3 regions of the Arthrobacter sp. SLBN-83 genome follow, and region 2 is predicted to be linked to each of the others. Evidence: riboswitches for the same ligand, from Rfam matches in the RefSeq annotation. Region 2 holds a riboswitch; each other region holds the start of a gene.
What was found. Region 2 has a riboswitch for S-adenosylmethionine ahead of FBY30_RS20460 (bifunctional o-acetylhomoserine/o-acetylserine sulfhydrylase). Riboswitches for the same ligand answer to the same signal wherever they lie in the genome.
Positions count from the first base shown of each region.

Region 1: it holds a riboswitch for S-adenosylmethionine, as region 2 does, so the genes downstream of both, FBY30_RS07815 (DUF1737 domain-containing protein) here and FBY30_RS20460 (bifunctional o-acetylhomoserine/o-acetylserine sulfhydrylase) in region 2, are expected to answer to the same signal.
Region 3: it holds a riboswitch for S-adenosylmethionine, as region 2 does, so the genes downstream of both, FBY30_RS13905 (aminotransferase class V-fold PLP-dependent enzyme) here and FBY30_RS20460 (bifunctional o-acetylhomoserine/o-acetylserine sulfhydrylase) in region 2, are expected to answer to the same signal.

Region 1 covers NZ_VFMX01000001.1:1,711,561-1,719,101, forward strand. The annotation lists gene FBY30_RS07795 (UDP-N-acetylglucosamine 1-carboxyvinyltransferase) at 1-890, shown strand, start outside; gene FBY30_RS07800 (glutamate--cysteine ligase 2) at 959-2,182, shown strand; gene FBY30_RS07805 (O-succinylhomoserine sulfhydrylase) at 2,312-3,520, opposite strand; gene FBY30_RS07810 (rhodanese-like domain-containing protein) at 3,521-3,931, opposite strand; gene FBY30_RS07815 (DUF1737 domain-containing protein) at 3,928-4,191, opposite strand; SAM riboswitch class IV at 4,205-4,320, opposite strand; gene opgC (OpgC domain-containing protein) at 4,486-6,948, shown strand; gene FBY30_RS07825 (hypothetical protein) at 7,089-7,343, opposite strand.
Region 2 covers NZ_VFMX01000001.1:4,369,963-4,377,503, forward strand. The annotation lists gene FBY30_RS20445 (alcohol dehydrogenase catalytic domain-containing protein) at 1-920, opposite strand, end outside; gene FBY30_RS20450 (MFS transporter) at 928-2,310, opposite strand; gene metX (homoserine O-acetyltransferase MetX) at 2,489-3,604, opposite strand; SAM riboswitch class IV at 3,616-3,731, opposite strand; gene FBY30_RS20460 (bifunctional o-acetylhomoserine/o-acetylserine sulfhydrylase) at 3,854-5,170, opposite strand; SAM riboswitch class IV at 5,215-5,329, opposite strand; gene FBY30_RS20465 (VOC family protein) at 5,481-6,119, shown strand; gene FBY30_RS20470 (HNH endonuclease signature motif containing protein) at 6,588-7,541, shown strand, end outside.
Region 3 covers NZ_VFMX01000001.1:2,973,752-2,981,292, forward strand. The annotation lists gene FBY30_RS13895 (metal-dependent transcriptional regulator) at 1-582, opposite strand, end outside; gene FBY30_RS13900 (class I SAM-dependent methyltransferase) at 632-1,390, opposite strand; gene FBY30_RS13905 (aminotransferase class V-fold PLP-dependent enzyme) at 1,491-2,903, opposite strand; SAM riboswitch class IV at 2,941-3,054, opposite strand; gene hisN (histidinol-phosphatase) at 3,207-4,019, opposite strand; gene rsgA (ribosome small subunit-dependent GTPase A) at 4,065-5,180, opposite strand; gene aroA (3-phosphoshikimate 1-carboxyvinyltransferase) at 5,164-6,552, opposite strand; gene FBY30_RS13925 (DoxX family protein) at 6,559-7,104, opposite strand; gene FBY30_RS13930 (sigma-70 family RNA polymerase sigma factor) at 7,342-7,541, shown strand, end outside.

The DNA of each region.
Region 1 (7,541 bases), 2.7 Mb from region 2:
CCACGGCCGGTTTCTACACCGTCCAGGCGCCCCCTGCCGACACCCGCGACCGCTCCTTCGTCCTCACCGAGCGGGGCGACACCGTCACCGAGAATGCGATCATGGCGGCGGCGCACCGGCCGGGAACAACCGTGATCCGCAACGCCAGCCCCAACTACATGGTCCAGGACCTCTGCTTCTACCTGCAGATGCTCGGCGTCACCATCGAGGGCGTGGGCACCACCACCCTGAAGATCACCGGCCGGCCCGAAATCGACGCCGACATCGAGTACTTCCCCTCCGAGGATCCCATCGAGGCCATGAGCCTGATCACGGCCGGCATCGTCACCAACTCCGAAGTCACAGTCCGGCGCGTTCCCATCGAGTTCATGGAAATCGAGCTGGCCACCCTGGGTCAAATGGGGCAGAAGCTTGAGGTTTCGGGCGAATACATGGCCCGCAACGGCCGCACCCGCCTGGTGGACGTCACCACCAAACCCTCCGAGCTGCGTGCCCCAGAGGACAAGATCCACCCCATGCCCTTCCCCGGGCTGAACATCGACAACCTGCCGTTCTTTGCCGTCATTGCGGCGAACGCCCACGGACAGACCATGATCCACGACTGGGTCTACGAAAACCGGGCAATCTACCTGACGGAGCTGAACCGGCTCGGCGCGCAGGTGCAGCTCCTGGACCCGCACCGGATCTACGTCAACGGGCCCACCAAGTGGCGGGCCGCCGAGGTGGGCTGCCCGCCCGCACTCCGTCCGGCGGCCTGCCTGCTGCTGGCCATGCTTGCCGCCCGCGGTGTCTCCGAACTGCGGAACATCTACGTGATTGAACGCGGCTACGAGGACCTGGCGGAGCGATTGAACACCATCGGCGCCAAGGTGGAGTACTTCCAGGACTAGGCATTCACGGTTCGTCATGAACCGCGTGTGACAGTTCCAATGCCCCGGCGCTGCCGCAGAATGTTCGTATGCGTACGTTCGGCGTAGAGGAAGAACTCCTGATCGTTGATCCGGAGTCCGGAGAACCGCTTGCGCTGGCTGACGCCCTCCTGGCCAGCCATCGCGTTGCGGCGGACGATCTCCCCCTGGACCCGGACACCCATCACGCCGGGACCCGCGGGGATCACGACGACGAGTTGGGCCTGAGTGCCGAGCTGAAGCTTGAGCAGATCGAGACGCAGACCCGGCCGTGCCTGGATTACGGCAGCCTCCTGGAACAGATCCGCGCCGGCCGTGCCCTTGCGGACCAGGCGGCCCGGAAGCACGGTGCCAGGGTGGCGGCCCTCGCCACCTCGCCGGTGGCGTCCCCGAGCCACACAACCCCGGACCCGCGCTACGCCAGGATGCTGGAACGCTTTGGCCTCACTGCCCAGGAGCAGCTGACCTGCGGCTTCCACGTGCACACCTACATCGAATCGCCGGACGAAGGCGTGGCCGTCCTGGACCGCATCCGGGACAAGCTGGCCGTGCTGACGGCGCTGAGCGCCAATTCACCGTTCTGGAACGGCGTGCCCACCGGGTTCGAAAGCTACCGGACCCAGGCCTGGAACCGATGGCCCACGGCTGGGCCGGCAGGCATCTACGGCACCTACCCTGCCTACCGAAGGGTGGTGACCCGGCTGCTGGATACCGGTGTGATGCTGGACGAGGGAATGCTCTACTTTGACGCACGGCTGTCCCGCAACCACCCCACGGTTGAGGTGCGGGTGGCGGACGTCTGCCTAAGGGCGGAGGACGCCGCCCTCATTGCCGTGCTGGTCCGGGCACTGGTGGAATCCGCCGGCAGGGAGTGGCGTGAGGACGTTGATCCTGCACCCGTTCCCACGGTCCTGCTGCGGATGGCTTCCTGGCAGGGCAGCAGCGAAGGGCTCAGCGGCGAGCTCCTGGACTTCGGCAACTTCCGCCCCGCCCCGGCCGCGGATGTGGCGCGTTCGCTGGTGGATTACCTGGCTCCAGTCCTGCAGGAACAGGGAGAGCTGGCTTTGGCCCGGCAGGGTGTGGAGGACATCATTGCCCGCGGAACAGGGGCCGCCGAACAGCGCCGTGTGCGCGAGAAAGCCCTGGTGGCGCAGCCCGATGACATGGGTTTCGGTGCGGTGGTCAAGCACGCTGCCAGGGTCACCATGCGCGATGCCCTTGACCTCTCGGATGTCGAGGCCGTGCCCGAGCTGCTGCGGGTCCGCCAGTCCTGACCGGCAGCCCGTGGCTTGCCAGTCCGCGACCCGCAGCTTCCTTTTCGACGCGCTGGTTCCCTTTCGCGGCCCGCATTTAAGCCGCGCCCGGGAATCTGCGCCGCGAAAACGGGAAAGCGCGTCGACAACCTAGATCTGCTTCAGGGCCTGCTCCAGGTCGCGGATGAGGTCGTCCGGGTCCTCAAGGCCCACGGAGAGGCGGACCACGCCATCGCTAAGCCCAATGGCCGCCCGTCCTTCCGGCCCCATGGCGCGGTGGGTGGTGGTGGCGGGATGGGTGATCAGGGACTTGGAATCGCCCAGGTTGTTGGAGATGTCGATGATCCGCAGCCCGTCCAGCAGCGCGAAGGCAGCCTCCTTGCCGGAGCGCCCACCCGAAGGAGCAAGCTCCAAGGTAAGGACCGTCCCGCCGGCGCTCATCTGCTTCGCCGCCAGCCCATACTGCGGGTGCGACTTCAGCAGCGGATACTTCACCCAGCTCACGGCCGGCTGCTCCTCCAGCCACTCGGCAAGCCGGAGGGCCGTGGCGGAGGAGTGGTTGACGCGCAGGCCCATGGTTTCCAGGCCCTTGGTCAGCACCCAGGCGTTGAACGGGGAAAGTGCGGGGCCGGTGTGGCGCATCAGCTGCTTCACGGGGCCCTCGATGAACTCCTTGGTGCCCAGGATGGCACCGCCCATCACCCGGCCCTGGCCGTCGATGTGCTTGGTGCCCGAGTAGACGATGACGTCCGCCCCAAGATCACCGCAGCGCTGCAGCAGGGGAGTGGCAAAGACATTGTCTGCCACTACGGTGGCCCCGGCGGCGTGCGCCAGTTCGCTGACCGCGGCGATGTCCACGATTTCCTGCATGGGGTTGGACGGGGATTCGAAGAAGACGGCCGTGGTGGGCTTGGAGAGCGCTTCGCGCCACTGGTCCAGGTCCGGGCCGTCCACGAACACCGTCTCCACACCCCACCGGGGCAGGATCTCGTTCAGGACCACGAAGCAGGAACCGAACAGCGAGCGTGCGGCCACCACCCGGTCGCCCGCTGCCAGCAGGGCACCCAGGGCCGTGAACACCGCGGACATGCCAGAGGCCGTCGCGAAGCATGCTTCGGTGCCTTCCAGCAGCCGGAGCCGTTCCTGGAAGGTGGCCACGGACGGGTTGCCGTAGCGGGAGTAGACAAAGCGCTCGTCTTCGCCGGTAAATGCACGTTCGGCGGCCGCCGCGGATTCGTAGACGAAGCCGGAGTTGAGGAAGATGGCCTCCGACGTTTCCTGGAAGTTGCTGCGGTCCAGCCCGCCGCGGACGGCCTGCGTATCAGGGTTCCAGCCGGGGGCGTCTTGGTTGAAGCTCACTTAGTTCTTTCCGAGGTTGGTGGGCAGGCCGCGGTTCTTCCAGCCATTGACGGTCCGCTCGCCGAAGCGGTCGGGATCGCCCTCGAAGCCCTCAAGGACGCTGTAGGCGGTAAAACCTGCCTGGGTGGCGGCGGTGGCCGCAGCGATGGAGCGCTTGCCGGAGCGGCACAGGAACACCAGTTCCGTGTGCGGGTCCTCCGGTGCCTGGTCCGTCAGGTCCTTGATGAAGTCCGGGTTGGGGATACCGCCGGGGAAGGTCCACTGGATGAACAGGGGGTCGTTGTCCGTGGCCTTGGTGTCAGGGATGCCGATGTGGGCCCATTCGCCCTCGGTGCGGACATCCACCAGGACGGCACCCTGCTCCAGCTTGGTCCAGGCTTCCTGCGGCGTCAGGTCTCCGGCGTAGCTCATGCGTGGCCCTCGCCGTCGAACTCGCCCTCAAGCTCGTCCACGGCAGTGGCCACGGCGGCATCCGCCGAGGCGATGGCGGCCGGAAGGACGATGGCCTGCGCCACGATGACGGTGGTGCCGTTGAAGGTGGCTGCGGGACTGCCGTGCAGCACGTACCCGTCGGCGAGTGCAGCGGAGATCCGCTCGCAGAATTCACGGTTGTCCGCGCCGGTAATCAGGCGGTAGGACAGTCTCTCATCAGGGGCGGGTGCGTCGGACACGACGGATCTCCTTCTCTCACGCTTGCAGCTCGAATGGGTCGATATGCCGAGTATTCACCTGAGGCACCCCGCCGCGAAAGGGAGGGTTGCCGACCGGCCAGTCAGGGCTTGGCGCCGGTACTCATTACTCCCCAAAAACGTAACACCTCTCCTCCCAAGCCGCACGGCCGCCGTCGTCACGTTCCGTAATTCGCCGGGCGCCCAGGCGACACGCGAAGGCCGCCCGCCCGATAAAGTCTTACCGGGGGCGCAGCCCCGTCTCCACAGCAATGAGTACCGGGGGGTCCTTGCAACATGCGGGCAGTCACATCGCACCACCACGCCAAGTGGCGGAACCGTACGCGTTCCGCCGTCGCCTATCTGGCAACCATCGTTATCGCCTTCCTGGCCGTGCTGGCGCCGGCAGGTCCGGCGCAGGCGGCCCCGGCGGAACCGGACAAGGGCAAGCCGTGGCTGGGTGCTGTGCTTGAGTGGGGCGAGGACACCGCCGCAGGCTTCAGCGACCGGCTGGGCGCCAGCCCCGCCGTCTTCGGCCACGACATCACCTTTCCTTTCCGCGATTCGGAACGGAACGACATCGACGGCTTCCTGCAGCAGGCCGCAGCCAAAGGTGCACATGCCCTGCTCACGGTGAAGCCGTCGGTGCCGCTGGACCAGCTCGGCACCAGCGAGGCCGAAGCCTTCGCCCAGCAGGTGCAGGTCCTCACCTCCGGGTTCAAGGGGCAGTTGCTGGTCCGGTTCGCTCCTGACATGAACACCAGCTGGGTGGGCTGGGGCCAGCAGCCCGCCGCCTACCGGCAGGCTTTCCAGGCGGTGTCCAAGGCATTCAAGAAGGACGACGGCGGCCGGGTCGCCATGGTGTGGGCACCTTACCTGGGCAAGGACTACCCCTTTGACCGGAACCGGAATGCGCCGCAGCCGGGAAGCGAGGGGTTCGCCTTGCTGGACACGAACGGGGACGGGACCTGGAACGGAAGTGACAGCGCCTACGCACCGTACTACCCCGGCGACGACGCCGTGGACTGGGTGGGTCTGTCCGCCTACCATGACGACACGGCCGGCGGGGCCGCCGTCAACACTGTGCCCCGCGCCGGCGAGCTCCAGGAGATGCTGACGGCGTCCGGTGGCGAAAACTTCTATGGCACCTACGCCGAGGGGCACCGGAAGCCCTTCCTCCTGCAGACCTCGGCGTTTTACAGCCCGTCAACCGGCGGGGCGCCCGAAGTCGACATCAAAACCGGCTGGTGGGACCAGGTGGTGGCAACTGCCACCTCCCCGGAGTTCGCACGCACGGCCGCCGTCGTGTGGGATGAGCGCACCAGTACCAGGGACACCGGTGTGGCGAGCATCAGCTGGCTGCTCACTGGAAGCCCGGAGATTGCCAAAGCGGCGGCGGACCGGCTGAAGGCCTCGCCGATGGTGACCGGCCCTGTCACCGATGCGGCACCCACCACCTATGTCCGCGCCAACACCCTCTCCGGGCCTGCTGCCTGGACTGTTGCCGCCGCCATGGCCATCCTCCTGGTGGCCCTGTGGCAGGTTCCGCGCAGGATCACCGCAGCCACGGCCTGGAGCTACCAGGACCCTTCCACCAGGGACTCGCGCGTTGACCTGTTGCGCGGGATGGCCATCGTCTTTGTGGTGGTCAACCACCTGGGTATGGCCTCGCTGTTCCAGCTGCTCACGCAGGAGGCCGTGGGCTTTGTGTCAGGCGCAGAGCTGTTCGTCCTGTTCTCCGGCCTGGTGGTGGGCATGGTGTACGGGCCCAAAGCCAAGGAGGACTTCGGGCGGGTTGTGGACCTCACGTCACGCCGCGCAGGCAAGCTCTACCTGACGGCGCTCGCCGTGCTGATCGGCGTCTTCCTGCTGTCCCTGCTCCCGTTCTTCCACACCGAGGCGCTGACCACGTTCGTGGACCAGGGGACCGGGGGTGCCGGGCACAATGGTGCCGGCCGGACCTACGACCTCTATGCGGGCATGTCCTCGCTGTTCCAGTTCCCCGTGCCGCCCCAGGTGCTGCCGGCCATCATCCTGCTGCAGTTCGGGCCGTGGCAGTTCAACGTCATGGGCCTCTACGTGGTGCTTTTGCTCGTCAGCCCGCTCATCCTGGCGGCGCTGAACCGTGGAAAGGCGGTCTGGGTGTTGGCGGTGACCCTGGCCGTATACGCGGTGGGTACAGTGACCAGGTTCCGCGTCCTGCCGTCGCAGTTCGAGGATTCCTTCCCCTTGCTGGTGTGGCAGGTGCTGTTTGTGCTGGGGTTGGTTGCCGGCTACTACCGCCGTGCCATCGTTGCCTGGCTGTCCAGGCACACCTGGGTGGTGATTGCCTGCACCGCGGCGGCGTTCGCGCTGGCCTTCCTGTCCTGGGGGAATCCCTACCTGGCCAACAACTACGACGTCCGCCTGGCGCTCATGCCGGACGCGGCATACCGCAGCATGTACGACGCACTCTTTGGCCGCACATACCTGGCTCCCGGCCGCCTGCTCAATGTCATGGTTTTGGTGGTGGCGGCCTACGCATTCCTCAGCGCCTACTGGAAGCCGGTGCAGCGGGCCCTTGGCTGGTTCCTGATCCCGCTGGGCCGGGCCACGCTGTACGTGTTCATCATGCATGTGCTGCTGATCGCCGTCGTAGCCAATATTCCGGCGCTGCAGCAGCAAAGCATCTTCCTCAACACCGCGGCCTACGCCGTGGTCCTGGCGCTGCTGTGGGTGATGGTGCGCACCAGGTTCCTCTTCCGGATCATTCCCACCTAGTCCGGACAGGGCCTGCGGGTGCAACCGCTGAGTTTCCCGTGATGGCCCAGGGCATGAAAAATGCCGTGGCACCGAAGTGCCACAGCATGTCTTTGTTCATGAGCAGGCGGGTTGCCCGTGCCCGGATGGACCCAAGGACGTTAGACAAGCCCCGGATAGCTGGCGAGGATATAGTCTGCGGCGGCTGGGCCCTTCATGCGGAGTCCGTTGTGCCCGGGGTTGATCCTGTGTTTCATGGCTGACCAAAAAGTGGATTCGCTTCCGAGCGGCTGCTGATTGATCACGCACCAGCTGGTGTACAGCCCGTAAAGGCGGTCGCGGTTCAGGCTGGAATCGGATACATGGTCGGAATAGGTTGCTTCGTGGAGGAACAGATCGAACTGCGAGTTAGCCATGACGGCTCCCTTCGCTAAGTGCTCGGCGCTGCCGTGTGGCTACAACAGCAAACCACGATCCCCTGCACGGGGCGATCGGGGTTATATAGTGCATCCCCAGCTAAGGCTGAGGGGTGACAGCGCTCTCACCGCTTGTCTACACTGTAGACTTTACCCGTAGACCAGATAAGAGGCAACCGGCCCGGCGCCTCCCAGGAC
Region 2 (7,541 bases):
GGGACGGTCAACTCGGCGGACGGATGCGGAAGGCCCACCGAGACCACCGCCCCACCCCGGGTGACCCGCTCCAGGCAGGACGCGATCACCCCTGCCGAGCCCACCGCCTCGATGGCAACGTCCACTCCGTCGCCCGAAGCTTCGCCAATCAGCCGGCCGGCGTCGTCCGGCGTACCCACCGCGGTGGCACCGGCATCACGGGCCAGCTGGTGTTTTCCCTGGTTCGGGTCGATGGCAATCACGCTGGCAGCTCCGGCCAGGCGTGCCGCCATGACGACGGAAAGGCCCACCGCGCCCAGGCCGAACACTGCCACGTGCTGTCCCTGGCTGACTCCCGCCGTGTTGAACACCGCGCCCATTCCGGTGAGCACGGCGCAACCAAACATTGCCGCGACCGTGTCCGGGACGTCGTCGTCAATCACCACCACTGATTCCCGCGCAACCACTGCGTAATCCGCGAAGGCCGAGACACCCAGGTGATGGTTGATGCGCTCCCCCTCCGGCGTCCGCAACAGTGCCGGACCATGGAGCAGGTCACCGGATCCGTTCACCTCAGCTGCCCGGTGGCAAAGCGCGGGCCGGCCGGCCAGGCAGGCCCGGCAATGGCCGCAGCTGGGTACGAACACCAACACCACGTGGTCGCCAACGGACACGTCCTCCACACCTTGGCCCACGGACACTACGCGCCCCACCGCCTCATGGCCCAGGGCCATGGGAAGCGGCCGGACCCTTGAGCCGTCCACCACGGAGAGATCGGAGTGGCACAGGCTCGAATAGGTGATGGCAACCCCCAGTTCACCCGCCCGGGGCTCCGGCTGCTGGAGCTCCTGCACCAGCAGTGGCCGGGCGTCGGCGTAGCTGCGTTTACCGGAGGCGTCTCCAGTGGCGGGGACGGTTGCGTACAGGACGGCGGCTTTCATGGGACCCCTACTTCTTGCTGGCGGCCAACAGGTCGGCGGTGCCCTGGGCGTCGGCGGCATCCACGTCGTGGAGTGAGACGCCGCGGGTCTCCTTCAGGAAGAAGACCGCGACGGCGGTGATGGCGCAGGCGATGAGCAGGTAGACGGCCACGGGAACCGAGGACTTGTAGGTGGCCAGAAGTGAGGCGGCGATGATGGGGGCCAGGGAGCCGGCAACTATCGAGGTCACCTGGTAGCCCAGGGAGACGCCGGAGTAGCGCATCCGGGTGGGGAACATTTCCGCCATGATGGCAGGTTGGCCGGCGTACATAAAGGCGTGGAACACCAGGCCGATCATGATGGACGCCAGGATGATGAAGTCGTTCTTTGTGTCCATCATCGGGAAGGCAAAGAAGCCCCACGTGGCACCCATGACGGCGCCGGCCATGTAGACGGGCTTGCGGCCAAAGCGGTCCGAGAGCTTGCCGATCATGGGCACCACGGCGAAGTGGACGGCGTGGGCCAGGAGCAGCAGGAGGAGGATGCGGGTAGTGTCCGCCTGCACCACGGTCTTGAGGTAGGTGATGGAGAACGTCACCACCAGGTAGTACAGGATGTTTTCCGCGAAGCGCAGGCCCATGGCGGTGAAGACCCCGCGCGGGTAGCGGCGGAAGACCTCGGCCACGCCGTAGCCCTTATGGCCGGCGTCCACTTCCTTGCGGGCCTCAAGGAAGATGGGGGCATCGTTGACCTTGGTCCGGATGTAGTAGCCGATCAGGACGATCACCGCGGACAGCCAGAAGGCAACGCGCCAGCCCCATCCGAGGAAGGCTTCCTGGGTCAGGGTGGAGGACAGGACGAACAGCACGGCCGTGGCGAGGAGGTTGCCCAGGGGCACCGCTGACTGCGGCCAGCTGGCCCAGAACCCGCGGGACTTGCTGGGGCTGTGCTCTGCCACGAGGAGGACGGCGCCGCCCCATTCCCCGCCAACAGCGAAGCCCTGCGCAAACCGGAGGATGACCAGCAGCGCCGGAGCCCAGTAGCCGATCTGCGCGAATGTGGGCAGGCAGCCCATGAGGAAGGTGGAGACTCCCACCAGGACGATGCTCAGCTGCAGCAGCTGCTTGCGGCCGAACTTGTCGCCGAAGTGGCCAAAGACGATGCCGCCGATGGGACGGGCCACGAAGCCGACGGCGTAGGTAAGGAAGGCGGCGATGATGCCGTCCAGTTCGGTCCCGGCGTTGGGGAAGAAGGCCTTTCCGAACACCAGGGTGGCGGCCGATGCGTAGAGGAAGAACTCGTACCACTCCACGACGGTGCCGGCCATGGAGGCCGTCACCACCTTCTTCAGGCCTGATGCCTTGACGTCGGTTTCCTCGGTGCGCCTTGCGGCGGAGCGTTCCGTACTCATGCGAACTCCTTCGGCGTCGTCGTCGACACCATGGGGACAGTCGATGGCAGCCGCGTGTGATGTACACCACGAAAAGCGGCTTCGATGAGTATGGTCTGCCTGCCCGTGCAACCTCAACGCCCATTAGTGCAGAAGGCATCTGCAGGGATGCACATTGCTGGTGGTTTGCTGGGTGGTACTAGGCCAGGAAGCTGCTCCGGAGCTGCGGCCCCAGCTGGCCGATCTCGGTAAGGAATCCGTCGTGGCCAATGGGCGCCTGGATGATGTGGACGTCCACCTCGCCGGGCAGCGCCTGCGCAAGCTCCCGCGACTGGCTTGGGAAGTAGAGCCGGTCGGAGTCGACGGCGGCCACGAAGAAGCGTGCAGTAGTACCGGCCAGGGTTTCGGCCAGGGTCCCCCGCCCGCGGCAGACGTCATGGCTCATCAGCGCTTCGGTCAGGGCGATGTAGCTGTTGGCGTCAAAGCGCTTCACGAGCTTATTGCCCTGGTGGTCCAGGTAGCTTTCCACCTGGTAGCGGCCGCGGGCTGCCAACACTTCGCCCTGCAGGGGCGACTCGGATGCCTGGGCTGACCGGCCGAAGCGGCCTTCCAGTTCCGCGGCGGACCTGTACGTGATGTGGGCGATGCGCCGGGCAAGGGCCAGGCCCTGTTCAGGGCAGGGACCGCCGTAGTAGTCGCCGCCGTTGAAGTTTTGATCCTGCCGGATGGCCAGGGTTTGGGCCTGGGCGAAGGCGATCTGCTCCGCAGTGCTCGCCGCACCCACGGAGATCACGGCGCAGCGCTGAACCCTTTCCGGGTAGGTCACCGCCCATTCCAGTGCGCGGGCACCGCCCATGGAGCCGCCAAGGACCGCGAACCAGCTCTTGATCCCCAACTGGTCTGCCAGCCGGGCCTCGGCCACGGTGCTGTCCCGCAGCGTGACCAGGGGGAAGCGCGAGCCCCAGGGCGCTCCGTCGGGGGCGGGCGAGGAGGGGCCGGTGGAGCCGTAGCAGCCGCCAACGATGTTGATGGACACCACGAAGAAACGGTTGGTGTCCACGGGGGCGCCGGGGCCGGCCAGCTGTTCCCACCAGCCTTCTTCGTCGGTGTCACCGCGGGTCACGTGGGTGCTGCCGGTGAGCGCGTGCTCGATCAGGACGGCGTTGCTGGCATCCGCGTTGAGGGTGCCCCAGGTTTCGTAGGCCAGCGTTACGTCGGGCAGGTATCCCCCGGCCTCGAGCTCCAGTCCCCCAATGGAGGCGTAGCGGACAATTCCGTGTTCGGGGATGGTGGTTGGGGCGACGGTAACCGTCATGGCAGACCTCTTCTACGCGCTTGCCTGCCGTCGTCTGACCGGCAGGCCAGGTCCTCACCCGGGGCACCCCACCGCGGAAGGAGGGTTGCCGGCCAGCAAGCCGGGGCTGTCACTGGCACTCATGACCTGGATCGAGTGTACGAAACACCACCCGGTCCAAGCCAAGAGTGTGACTGGTTATGACTTCCCGGCTTGCTGCCCGCCCCGCCTTACCGCCCAAGTGGAGGCCCGGCGTCGTGCTTTACGCTTCTAGGCGCTTTTCGCAGCCCTGAAGCCTGCTTCCAGGTCGGCCAGGATGTCGTCGATGTGTTCCAGACCCACGGAAAGCCTGACGAGTCCCGGGTGCACCCCGGCCACCGCCTGCTGCTCGGGCGAGAGCTGGCTGTGCGTGGTCGACGCCGGGTGGATGACCAGGGAGCGCACGTCGCCGATGTTGGCCACGTGGGAGTGCAGTTCCAGGGCGTCGACGAAGCGTTTGCCCGCCTCCGCTCCGCCGGCCAGGTTGAAGGCGACGACGGCGCCCGTACCCTTGGGGCCGTACTTGCGGCCACGCTCGTACCAGGGGCTGGATGGCAGCCCGGCGTAGGCGACCGATTCGACGTCGTCCCTTGCCTCAAGCCAGCGCGCCACCTCGGTGGCGTTGGCCACGTGGCGTTCCACCCGCAGGCTCAATGTCTCCAGGCCCTGGGAAATCAGGAAGGCATTGAAAGGCGAGACCGCCGAGCCCAGGTCGCGCAGGAGCTGGACGCGCGCCTTGAGGATGTAGGAGAGGTTGGCCCCCAACGCGCCGTCGGCTCCCAGGTCCCGGGCGTAGACCAGCCCGTTGTAGGTGGGATCCGGGGTGTTGAAGCTTGGGAACCGTTCCGGGTCCTTGCTGAAATCGAATTTACCGGAATCGACGATCACGCCGGCGATGGCTGTACCGTGGCCGCCCAGGTATTTAGTGGCTGAGTGGATCACGATGTCCGCTCCCCACTCCAGCGGGCGGATCAGGTATGGGGTGGAGAGGGTGTTGTCCACGATGAGGGGCACGCCGGCCTGGTGGGCGACCTCGGAGATGCCCTCGATGTCCAGGACGTCCTGGCGCGGGTTGGAGACCACTTCACCGAAGAAGAGCTTGGTGTTGGGCTGGACGGCGTTGCGCCACTGGTCCAGGTTGTCGGGATCGTCCACGAACGTGACGGAAATACCGAACTTCTTCAGGGTGTGGGCGAACAAATTGTAGGTACCGCCGTAGAGGCTGGGGCTGGCCACGATATGGTCCCCTGCCTCGGCGATGTTGAGCACCGCGAATGTTTCGGCGGCCTGGCCGGAGCTCAGCAGCAGCGCAGCGAGGCCACCTTCAAGGCTGGCGATCCGCTGTTCCACGGCGTCCTGCGTCGGGTTGCCGATGCGGGTGTAGATGGGCGCGAGCTCGGACAGTGCGAAGCGGTTTGCTGCGCTCTCGGCCGTAGGGAACACGAAGGATGTGGTCTGGTAGATGGGCAGCGCACGGGCTCCCGCGGCACTGTCCACTTCCTGGCCGGCGTGGATCTGGCGGGTTTCGAAGGACCAACCGTTGGACATCCAAATCTCCTTTGACGTGGGCCCGGCATGCTCACCGGCAGTGCGGGCCGCGCTTGCCTCCGGCTCTTGCCGGACAGCCAGGTCTTCACCCGGGGCACCCCACCGCGGATGGAGGGTTGCCGGCCAGCGAGCCGGGGCTTGGCGCTGGCACTCATGACCTGCGCCAAGTTTAGGAACAGCGTTGTTGCGATGAACAGGATTGTGACGAACATGGTCTTTTAGGCGGCCTTTCCATGGCCTCTGAAAGCGCGCAAATCCAGTAAGGGTACCCTTAGCTGAGAGCCGCATCACAAAGTGCCAAGATGTTGCCATGCGCATGGATCACGTCTCTTACGCCTGTGAACACGACGGCCTCGCGGCCACCACCGAACGTATTGCAACTGCCCTCGGCGTTGAGGCAGTGAAGGGCGGGGTACACCCCCGGTTCGGAACCCGGAATATGATCATCCCGCTCGCCGGTCACAAGTACCTCGAGGTCGTGGAGGTCCTGGACCACCCTGCATCGGACAAGGCACCGTTCGGGCAGGCCGTACGGGCCCGTTCCGCGGCAGGCGGAGGCTGGATGGGCTGGTGCGTCGAAGTGGACGACCTCGCCCCCTTCGAGGAACGCCTGGGCCGCGCGGCCGTCAACGGCAACCGCAAGTTCCCGGACGGGCGGGAGCTGGTCTGGAAGCAGATTGGCATCCTGGGCCTCATCGCCGATCCCCAGGTCCCGTACATGCTCAAGTGGGAGGGTGATCCCTCACTTCACCCGTCCAACGCCTACGAGAGCAGCCTCAAGATGAGCTGCCTGACCATCGCCGGTTCCGCCTCGCGTGTCACCGAGTGGCTGGGTGAGCCGGTGGAGAAGCCGCTGGAGGATGTTGCAGTGGAATGGGTCGCCCCGCACGGAACGCCGGGCATCCTGTCGGTCACCTTTGAAACCGCCAACGGAGCCGTCACCATCTGATCGTTCCAGCCTTGTTCCCTTTCGGGAATGGGACGCCGGGTCCATGCCCGGGTAATCTTCGGCCGCCATGAGGTGGTGACAACGGCGTCACCATCCCATGGCGGCCGAATTCATTTAAGTGGTACTCGCTTTTGCTGGGCCGCAAATAGTTCTGCGCCACATACTCCTTTGGGCACCGTACATTTTGGCTGCGGCAGGGAACCTTCGCATCGAAAACGTACGACGACGGCTGGCGGGTTTGGTGCTCCGGCTGCCGCGTTCCGGCGCTGCATCTGTTCCTTTTCGCACCACATATATTCCTGCGCCACACATATTCCTTTTCGCGACGAGTATGTGGGGTGCGAATAGGAACGTGCGCCGCGAGAACATACGACGGCGGTACTAGGCTGGCGCGCCCTCGGGCGCCGGTCCATGCCGTAAGTCTGCATGACAGGTTTGCTTGTCAGTGCCTCGAGGGACGATGTTCGTATGGGAATCAGCAGCGGTGTGGGGGCAGGTACGGAAGGCGTTCATGCCTCCGTGGTCGCTCTTGATGCCCTGGACCGTGAGGATGCTTTCCTGGCCTCCGGCACTGCTTTTGGTTCGGGGGCTGCTGTTGGTTCCGGTGTTGATGTGTTGCAGCGGCGGTACGAGATCCGGCTGGAACGACTGGAGGTCACGGCACGTCTGGAGGCGCAACTCGCCGCGATGAAGGCACGGGACGCATCCGAAGCCCTCGGTTTTCAGCAGGCCATGACCCCGCCCGACGCCTCCCTGCACGACCGCACCTACACGGAGATGTCCACGGTTGAGGAGATCGCCGGGGTCCTGACCATCAGCTCCGCCGCGGCCGGGGCTCTTGTGGACCAGTCCCGGAAGGTCTGCTCCCTCCCACCCGTATTCAAAGCCCTGGCCGCCGGTGACATGTCCTGGCAGCACGCCAAAGTCATCACCGATGAAACCGAAGGCCTCGACCCCGCCGGCGCTGCCGGGCTCGTGGCGCACTTCTTCGACCCCGACGCACCCCACCCCGCCCGCGGCGCCGCCCCCGGCGAACTCGTCCCCTCCCGCTTCCGGGCCAAAGTCCGTGGCTGGCGCGAACGCCACCACCCCGAATCCATCGAAAAACGCCACACCAAAGGTTTTGCCGACCGGCGCATGGAATACACCCCCGACCGCGACGGCATGGCCCGGGTCACCCTCTACCTCCCAGGCGACACCGCCTGCGCCATCTGGAACCGCACCACCGCCACCGCCCGCGGCCTCCAAGGCCCCAACGAACCACGCACCATCACCCAACTCCGCCCCGACATCGCAGCATCCCTCCTCCTCAGCACCGGCAACGCCATGGAGACCAACCGCAACACCACCGCCCCAGCAAGCGAGCCGGTCAGCAACGACGAAGGACCCGGTAACGACGACGGGACCGGCACCGCTGCCGGT
Region 3 (7,541 bases), 1.4 Mb from region 2:
GAATGGGCGCCGTCCCACCACTTCCACGTCAGCGTCGAGATCGATGTCCTGGGCGGCGAGGTACCGCAGCAGTTCAGGGTTGTCATCGCTGATCCGGGTGATCCGGCCGCTGTGGCCTTCGTCCAGTTCGGCGAGCAGGTGGGCACGCGGCATCAGCACCTGGCCGTCGGCAGTGGGGATGGGATCGCCGTGCGGATCCCGCTTCGGGTCTCCGAGCTTGGCCGCGACGCGTTCAATGAACGTGTCCGAGACCGCGTGCTCCAGCTGTTCAGCTTCGTCGTGGACTTCGTCCCAGCTATAGCCGAGGCGCTGGACGAGGTAAGTCTCGATCAGCCGGTGGCGGCGGACCATGGCCAGGGCCAGCCGCAGGCCGGCTTCGGTGAGGGTGACGGCGCTGTACGGTTTGTGGTCCACCAGGCCCTGGTCCTTGAGCTTGCGGACCATCTCGGAAACCGAGGAATTGGCCACTCCCAGCCTCTGTGCCAGCTGCGAGGACGTGATGGGCTTGTCCTGCCATTCAGTGAACGAATAGATGACCTTGACGTAATCCTCGATGGAGGATGAGGGCGCGCTGGTCTTCACAGGTCCAAGCCTACCGGTTGAGCTGTGGCGGCACGGTGCGCTGCGCCGGTCATGCCCTCACGGCGCGCCACGCCAACGTGAGGTAGGGAAGTTGGATCTGCTGGTCGGGGACGTACGCAAGGTGCTCGTGCAGGTACCAGTCCAGGTTGGCCAGGACCTTGGCCCTCGTTGCCTCATTGGCCCGCAGGTAGTAGCTGCGCGACTTGGTGAGCTCCATCAGGTCCCTGGCGGTCACGGTGTCCTGCCAGTGGGTGACGTGTCCTTCGAGCCCGTGGAATTCAGGCCCCACCACGGGTTTGTGGCCCGGCCGGTACACGTCACCTGCGTGCATGATCCGGGAAAGGCGGTGTACCCAGGGCACCGAGGTGTCCAGCTGGTTCCAGACCAGGCCGAGGGTTCCGTGCGGGCGCAGCACCCGGGCCAGCTCGTTACTTGCGGCCAGCGGGTCGCACCAGTGCCAGGCCTGGGCAACGGTAACGACGTCGAAACACGAGTCGGGCAGGCCGGTCGCCTCGGCGGTTCCCACCACAGCCCTGGCGCCCGGGCAGTGGGCCGTCAGCTGGGCAAGCATGTCCGCGGAGGGGTCGACGGCGGTGACGTCCAGTCCCAGGTCCAGCAGCAACGAGGTGAACTTTCCGGTCCCCGCGCCGACGTCCAGCGCGTCCTTGGCATCGGTGGGCACCAGCCAGCGGACCGATTCCTCCGGGTATCCCGGGCGGATGCGATGGTAGTGCCTGCCGCCGTCCTGGAAGCTCTGCCCGAGCTCCCGGCGCCGCCCGTGATCGAGCCTGGGGCCACCCCGAACCACGCGTGGCCTCCTTCTGTGCTGCCAGTGATCTCCCTTTGAATTTACCGCACGGACGGTCGCCGGTTGCTGCTGGAAGGGTGCACCCCTTCCCTGGAACTGCCTAGTCGTCGATGCAGGGCGCTGCGCCGGCCGTCCCCGGGGTGTTCGGTGCCCAGTGCGGGTAGGTGCGGGCATCGTTGGCGGGCACCCACCGGCCGGCGTCCACCACGTAGTCCCAGCCCAGCCCTTCGCTGCGCAGCGAGCGGATGCCCGTGAGGAGGCGTTCGGCATCCTCCAGCCGTGATCCGACGCCGAAGCTTGCCCGAAGCGAGCCGGACGGCAGGCCAAGGCGCTTCAGAAGGGGATGGGCGCAAAAGCGTCCATCGCGCAGGCCCACGCCGTGCTCGGCGGCGAGGTAGGCCGCCACCAGCCCCGCGTCGTAGCCCTCCACGGAGAAGTTGACCACGCCGATGGTGTCCGTTTCCGGGTTGCTGTCCTTGAAGATCTGGTGGACCGTGACGCCGTCAATGTCCTTCAGTCCCTCCACCAGGAAGGAACGGATGGCGGATTCGTGGGCATGCCACCGGTCCTGGTCCAGCGCCGCGATCACCTGCGTGGCGCGGGCCAGGGTGGCGGCTCCGAGGACGTTCGGTGAGCCCCCCTCATGGCGGGCAGGGCCGGTGGCCCAGCTGACGCCGTCGAGCTTTGCTTCCTTTACCGCGCCGCCGCCGGCAAGGTGGGGGACGCCCGCGTCCAGCCAGTCAGGGCGTCCCACCAGGACACCGGCGCCGAACGGTGCGTACAGCTTGTGGCCGGAAAACGCGAGGTAATCTATGCCGTCGTCGCTGATGTCCACCCGGCGGTGCGGTGCCAGCTGCGCCGCATCCACTACGATCCGTGCACCGTGCTGGTGGGCCAGCGTGGCCAGGGCCCGGATGGGAAGGATCTCGCCGGTGACGTTTGATGCGCCGGTGACTGCCAGCAGGCTGACCCCGCCCTGCTCCAGCTCGGCGCGGACAGCGTCGAGGGTGCCGGTGAGCGTGTCCGCGGCGACGATGCTCCGGTGCGGTACGCCCTGCCAGGGCAGCAGGTTGGCGTGGTGTTCGATGTCCAGGTAGAGCACATCGCCGGCGGGCCGGCCATCGCTGATGGGAAGGCAACCTGCCAGGAGGTTCAGCGAGTCCGTGGTGTTGCGGGTGAAGATGACCGAGTCGTCCGGGCGGCCCCCGACGAAATCGCGGACAATGCTGCGCGCGTTCTCGTAAACCGAGGTGCTGATCTGGGAGGCGTACCCTGCCCCGCGGTGGACGCTTGCGTAGTAGGGCAGGATCTCGTTCAGGTAGGCGGACACCACGGAGAGCGCGGGGGCGGAGGCGCCATAGTCAAGGTTCGCGTACCGCACGTGGCCGCCGGTGATGAGCGGCGCCTGGATTTCCGCGCCGGTGACCGCCGCGAGGGGCCGTATTGCGTGGCGTTCAGCAGCAACGGTGGCTTCGGTGATGGCGGGCTGGGGGGAGACGGTGGCAGTTGTCACAGAGACCTCACTTGAATACAGGACTCCGGCAAAGTGGAATCCGCGCTTGCCGCATCCGCTCCGGACCGGCCTGGTCGTCACCCGGGGCACCCCACCGCGAATGGAGGGTTGCCGGCCAGCAAACCGGGGTTTAGCGCTGGCACTCGTGACCTGGATAAAAGCGTAGGACATGCGGCGGCCAAGACTGAACCAGCAACGATTGTTAAGCCCTTTGTTACGCGCCGCCGAATAAACGACGGCGGACACCTCCTTTGGAAGGTGTCCGTCGTCGCTTTATTCGTTTTCCCACTGGAACGTCAACTGTTACAGCAAATCGTCCAGGTAAGGGTTCAGGCGGTGCAGCACCTCCGAGTGCAGGATGGAGTTGGTGGCCAGGGCGTTCCCGCCAAAGGGGCCGTCCTCGCCTTCCAAAGACGTGAAACGGCCGCCGGCCTCCACCACGATCGGCACCAGGGCGGCCATGTCGTAAAGGTTCAGTTCCGGTTCGCAGGCGATGTCCACGGAGCCCTCGGCCACCATGCAGTACGACCAAAAATCCCCATAGGCGCGGGTCCGCCACACGTCCTCGGTGAGGCCCAGGAACTCGTCGAGGTTTCCCCGTTCCTTCCATCCAGTGAGGCTGGAGTAGGAGAGGGAGGCATCGGCGAGGCTGGAGACGTTGGAGACGCGGAGCCGGGTGGCAGCCGCCAGCGACCTGCCCATGTACGCGCCCATCCCTTTTGCCGCCCACCAGCGCTTGCCCAGGGCCGGGGCGCTGACCACGCCCACCACCGGCTCGCCCTCGTCAACGAGGGCGATCAGGGTAGCCCAGACCGGAACGCCGCGGACAAAGTTCTTGGTCCCGTCAATGGGGTCGATGATCCAGCGCCGCGAACCGTGGCCCGTGCTGCCGAACTCTTCGCCCAGGACCGCGTCACGGGGGCGGGAACGTGAGAGCTGCCCGCGGATCGCTTCCTCGGCGGCCTTGTCCGCATCGGTGACCGGGGTCAGGTCCGGCTTGGTCTCAACGTGGAGGTCCAGGGCCTTGAAGCGGCTCATGGTCTGGTCATCCACGGAGTCGGCCAGGACATGTGCCAGGCGCAGGTCATCGTTGTAGCTCGAAGCGGGTTGGATCATGGTTCCAAACTACCGTCTGCCCATGCTTCTTCCGGGGAGAACGCGTCAGTTGACGCTGCCGAGCTCTTTGGTTTCCTGTGCTTCCATCCTTGGATCCGTGCCGAGCAGCCGCCGCAGCGAGGCGAGCCGTGCGGGACCAGTGGGACCTGCGTGTCCGTCCGCCACCCAGTCGTCGAGGCCGCAGTCCACTGCAGTTGCCGTGTGCTTGCAGCCCCGTTCGCAGTTCTCGATGCCGGGGGAGAGGTCCGGGAAAGAGCGCAGGATCCGGTCAGGGTCCACGTGGGCCAAACCGAAGGATCTGATGCCCGGGGTATCGATGATCCAGCTGCCGGCCGGCGCGTCCGCCAGGCGCAGCGCCAGGGCCGACGACGATGTATGCCGGCCCCGGCCGGTCACCGCGTTGACTCCGCCGGTGGCCCGCTCGGCCCCGGTCAACGCGTTGACCATGGTGGACTTGCCCACGCCCGAATGTCCGAGCATGACCGTGACCTGGCCGTCCAGGTGCGCGCGAAGCTCGGCCACGGCGGCGCTGTCCAACCGGGCCGAAAGGCCGTCGTCGGAGCGCGCATCGATGCCCGAGGCCTGGGCGTCAGCCGTCCGGCTGATGATCACCGGGAAGTCCAGGTGGGTGTAGTTGGACAACAGTTCCGCGGGGTCCTTGACGTCGGCCTTGGTGACCAGCAGGATCGGTTCGATGCCGGCGTCGTACGCGGCCACCAGGGCACGATCGATGAATCCGGTCCGCGGCTCAGGGTTGGCCGCCGCCACCACGATCACCAGCTGGTCCGCGTTGGCCACCACGGCACGTTCGATCGGGTCTGTGTCGTCGGCGCTGCGGCGCAGGAGCGTTTTGCGGTCCTGGATCTTCACCAGGCGGGCCAGCGTGTCCGGCGCTCCCGACACGTCTCCCACAAGCGAGACAAAGTCGCCGGCAACCACCGGCGAGCGGCGAAGTTCGCGGGCGCGTGCCGCAATCACCACTCGTTCGTTCTTCGAGTCCTCACCCACCACTGCCGTGTACCGGCCGCGGTCCACGGTGATGATCCGTCCGGTGACGGCGTCGTCGTGGCTGGGCCGGTCCTTGGTGCGGGGCCTGGAACCCTTCTTGTTCGGCCGGATTCGGACGTCGGATTCGTCCCAGGAGTCAGTGCGCCGCGCCACCGCTGGGCTCCTCCGGTCCGGATGCCGCCGCGGCGTCCTGGGCCAGCATGCCTGCCCATAGCTGGGGGAAATCAGGCATGGTCTTGGCGGTGGTGGCAATGTCCTCCACCTGCACCCCCTCCACCGCCAGGCCCAGGATGGCGCCGGCAGTGGCCATGCGGTGGTCAGCATAACTGCGGACGACGCCGGCATGCAGTCGGGCGGGACGGATCACCAGGCCGTCGCTGGTTTCCTCTGCGTCTCCGCCAAGCCGGTTGATTTCCGTCACCAGGGCCGCGAGCCGGTCCGTCTCGTGTCCGCGCAGGTGGGCGATCCCGGTGAGCCGGGAGGGGCCGGTGGCCAGCGCACACAGGGCTGCCACCGTAGGCGCAAGCTCGCTGGTGTCGGCGAAGGTGCCGCCCTTGATCTCCTCGCCGCCGGTGACGGTCAGGACCCCGTCGGCCAGGGTAACGTCTGCGCCCATTTTCGCGAGGATGTCGCGCCACAGGTCTCCCACCTGCTGGGTCTCCGCCGGCCAGTTGGGAATCCGCACCGTACCCTTCGAAGCCAGCGCGGCTGCCAGGAACGGACCGGCGTTGGAAAGGTCCTGCTCGATCCGCTGGTCGAAGGCGCGGATCGGCCCGGGCGCCACCACCCAATGATTGGGAACGGAGTTGTCCACCGAGACGCCCGCACCGCGCAGGACAGCCACGGTCATGTTGATGTGGTCCAGGCTGGGCACCGGCTTCCCCACGTGCTCCAGGTGCAGGCCCTCGTCGAACCTCGCCCCCACCAGGAGGAGGGCGGAAACGAACTGCGACGATGCGCTGGCGTCAATCACCAGATGGCCGCCCCGGACCGAGCCCTTGCCTTCCACGGTGAACGGGAGCGATGACGGTGCGGAGCCGTCTTCGGAGGCAACGGCAACACCCAGAGCTTTCAGGGCCTCGATGATGGTCCCCATAGGCCGCTTGCGGGCGTGCGGATCACCGTCGAAGACACTGGTTCCGTTGCGGAGCGCCGCCAGTGGCGGAACGAACCGCATGACGGTGCCGGCCAGCCCGCAGTCGATCCTGGTGAGGGACGCCTCGGCGGCTGCCGGCAGCGGAACCACCTCCAGATCAGGGCCAAAGTCACCGTCCCCTGGCACCTCGGTAATCGTGGCACCCAGCTGCCGGAGCGCGTCGATCATCAATGCGGAATCCCTGGAGTGCAGGGGCGCGCGCAGCCGGGACGGACCCTCCGCCAAGGCGGCCAGGACCAAGTACCTGTTGGTCAGGGACTTTGATCCGGGCACCGTCACGGCGGCATCGACGGGCCGGGACGCAAAGGGTGCGTCCCAGTGCTCCACAGGTGTTCCGGACCCGTCCCGGGTGGCAGCTGTTGCGGTCATTCGTGCTTATGCTCCCGTGGCGTGTACTGCACGGCGTACGACTTTGTCCGCCTTGTTCAGCTTCTTGGTGGTGGTGCGGCGCGCGTCGGCAGCAATGTGCGAGGCGTTCCTGCGGGCATCGGCGGCCAGGTGCTCGGCGCGCCAGGCCAGGCCCGGCTTGCCCGCTGTGTCCACGGAAGCCAACAGCGCCCCGCCGCTCAGCGAGAGGTTCTTGAGCAGCTGGTTCCGGCGGTTTTCACGCCCTTCCTTGCTGCTGATGTCCGCACTGCGCCACTCAACAAAGGTGTTGAGGAGCGAGATCACGGTCAGAAGGCCGGCCGAGAGCCTGGAGAACTTGCCAAGGCCGAACAGGACGCCGGCTCCCACCTGGGTTCCGCCGATCACGCGCGCCAAGGTCTTCTCGCTCGCCTGGAAGGGGAGTGAGGCCGCCGCCTTGCGCAGGAGCGGCGAAAGCTGCTGGGCGGTGTCGTCGGAGTTCTTGAGCTTATCCAGTCCGGCAAGAACGAAACTGGAGGCAAGCATGGGGCGAGCGAGCGTGCGGACAAAGGACATGGATTTCCTCCTGGATGGACGAGCCGCGCCAAGCGGCGGAGTCGGTCCTAGTCTTGCACTTTTGGGGAATATTTGCCCGCGGGGGGCGGTTATCGATGTCGGGTTCGTGACAGGAGCCCAGGCGATCATTCACCCGATACAGAGCGGAGTTGGGCCTTGGGGAAGGTGTTGGACGGAACAAGACCGGCGGGGCCGGTGGCAGTGGGTACTCTTGCCGCGGAGCCGCTGGAGTACGGCATGCTCCGGGCGGGAAGCCGGACAGTAGACTTGAAGGCAATGAACACCTTGGATCCGGCCGTCGCGGCCATGTATGAGGCTACCCCCGCCGAAGTGAACGGCAAGGCGGGAGCCGCGCCGCTGCCGTCCGCCCAGCCCGGCCCTGCTTCGCAGGCCGCCGAAGCCGACCCGAATGACGGCACCGGCCTGGATGTCTCCGC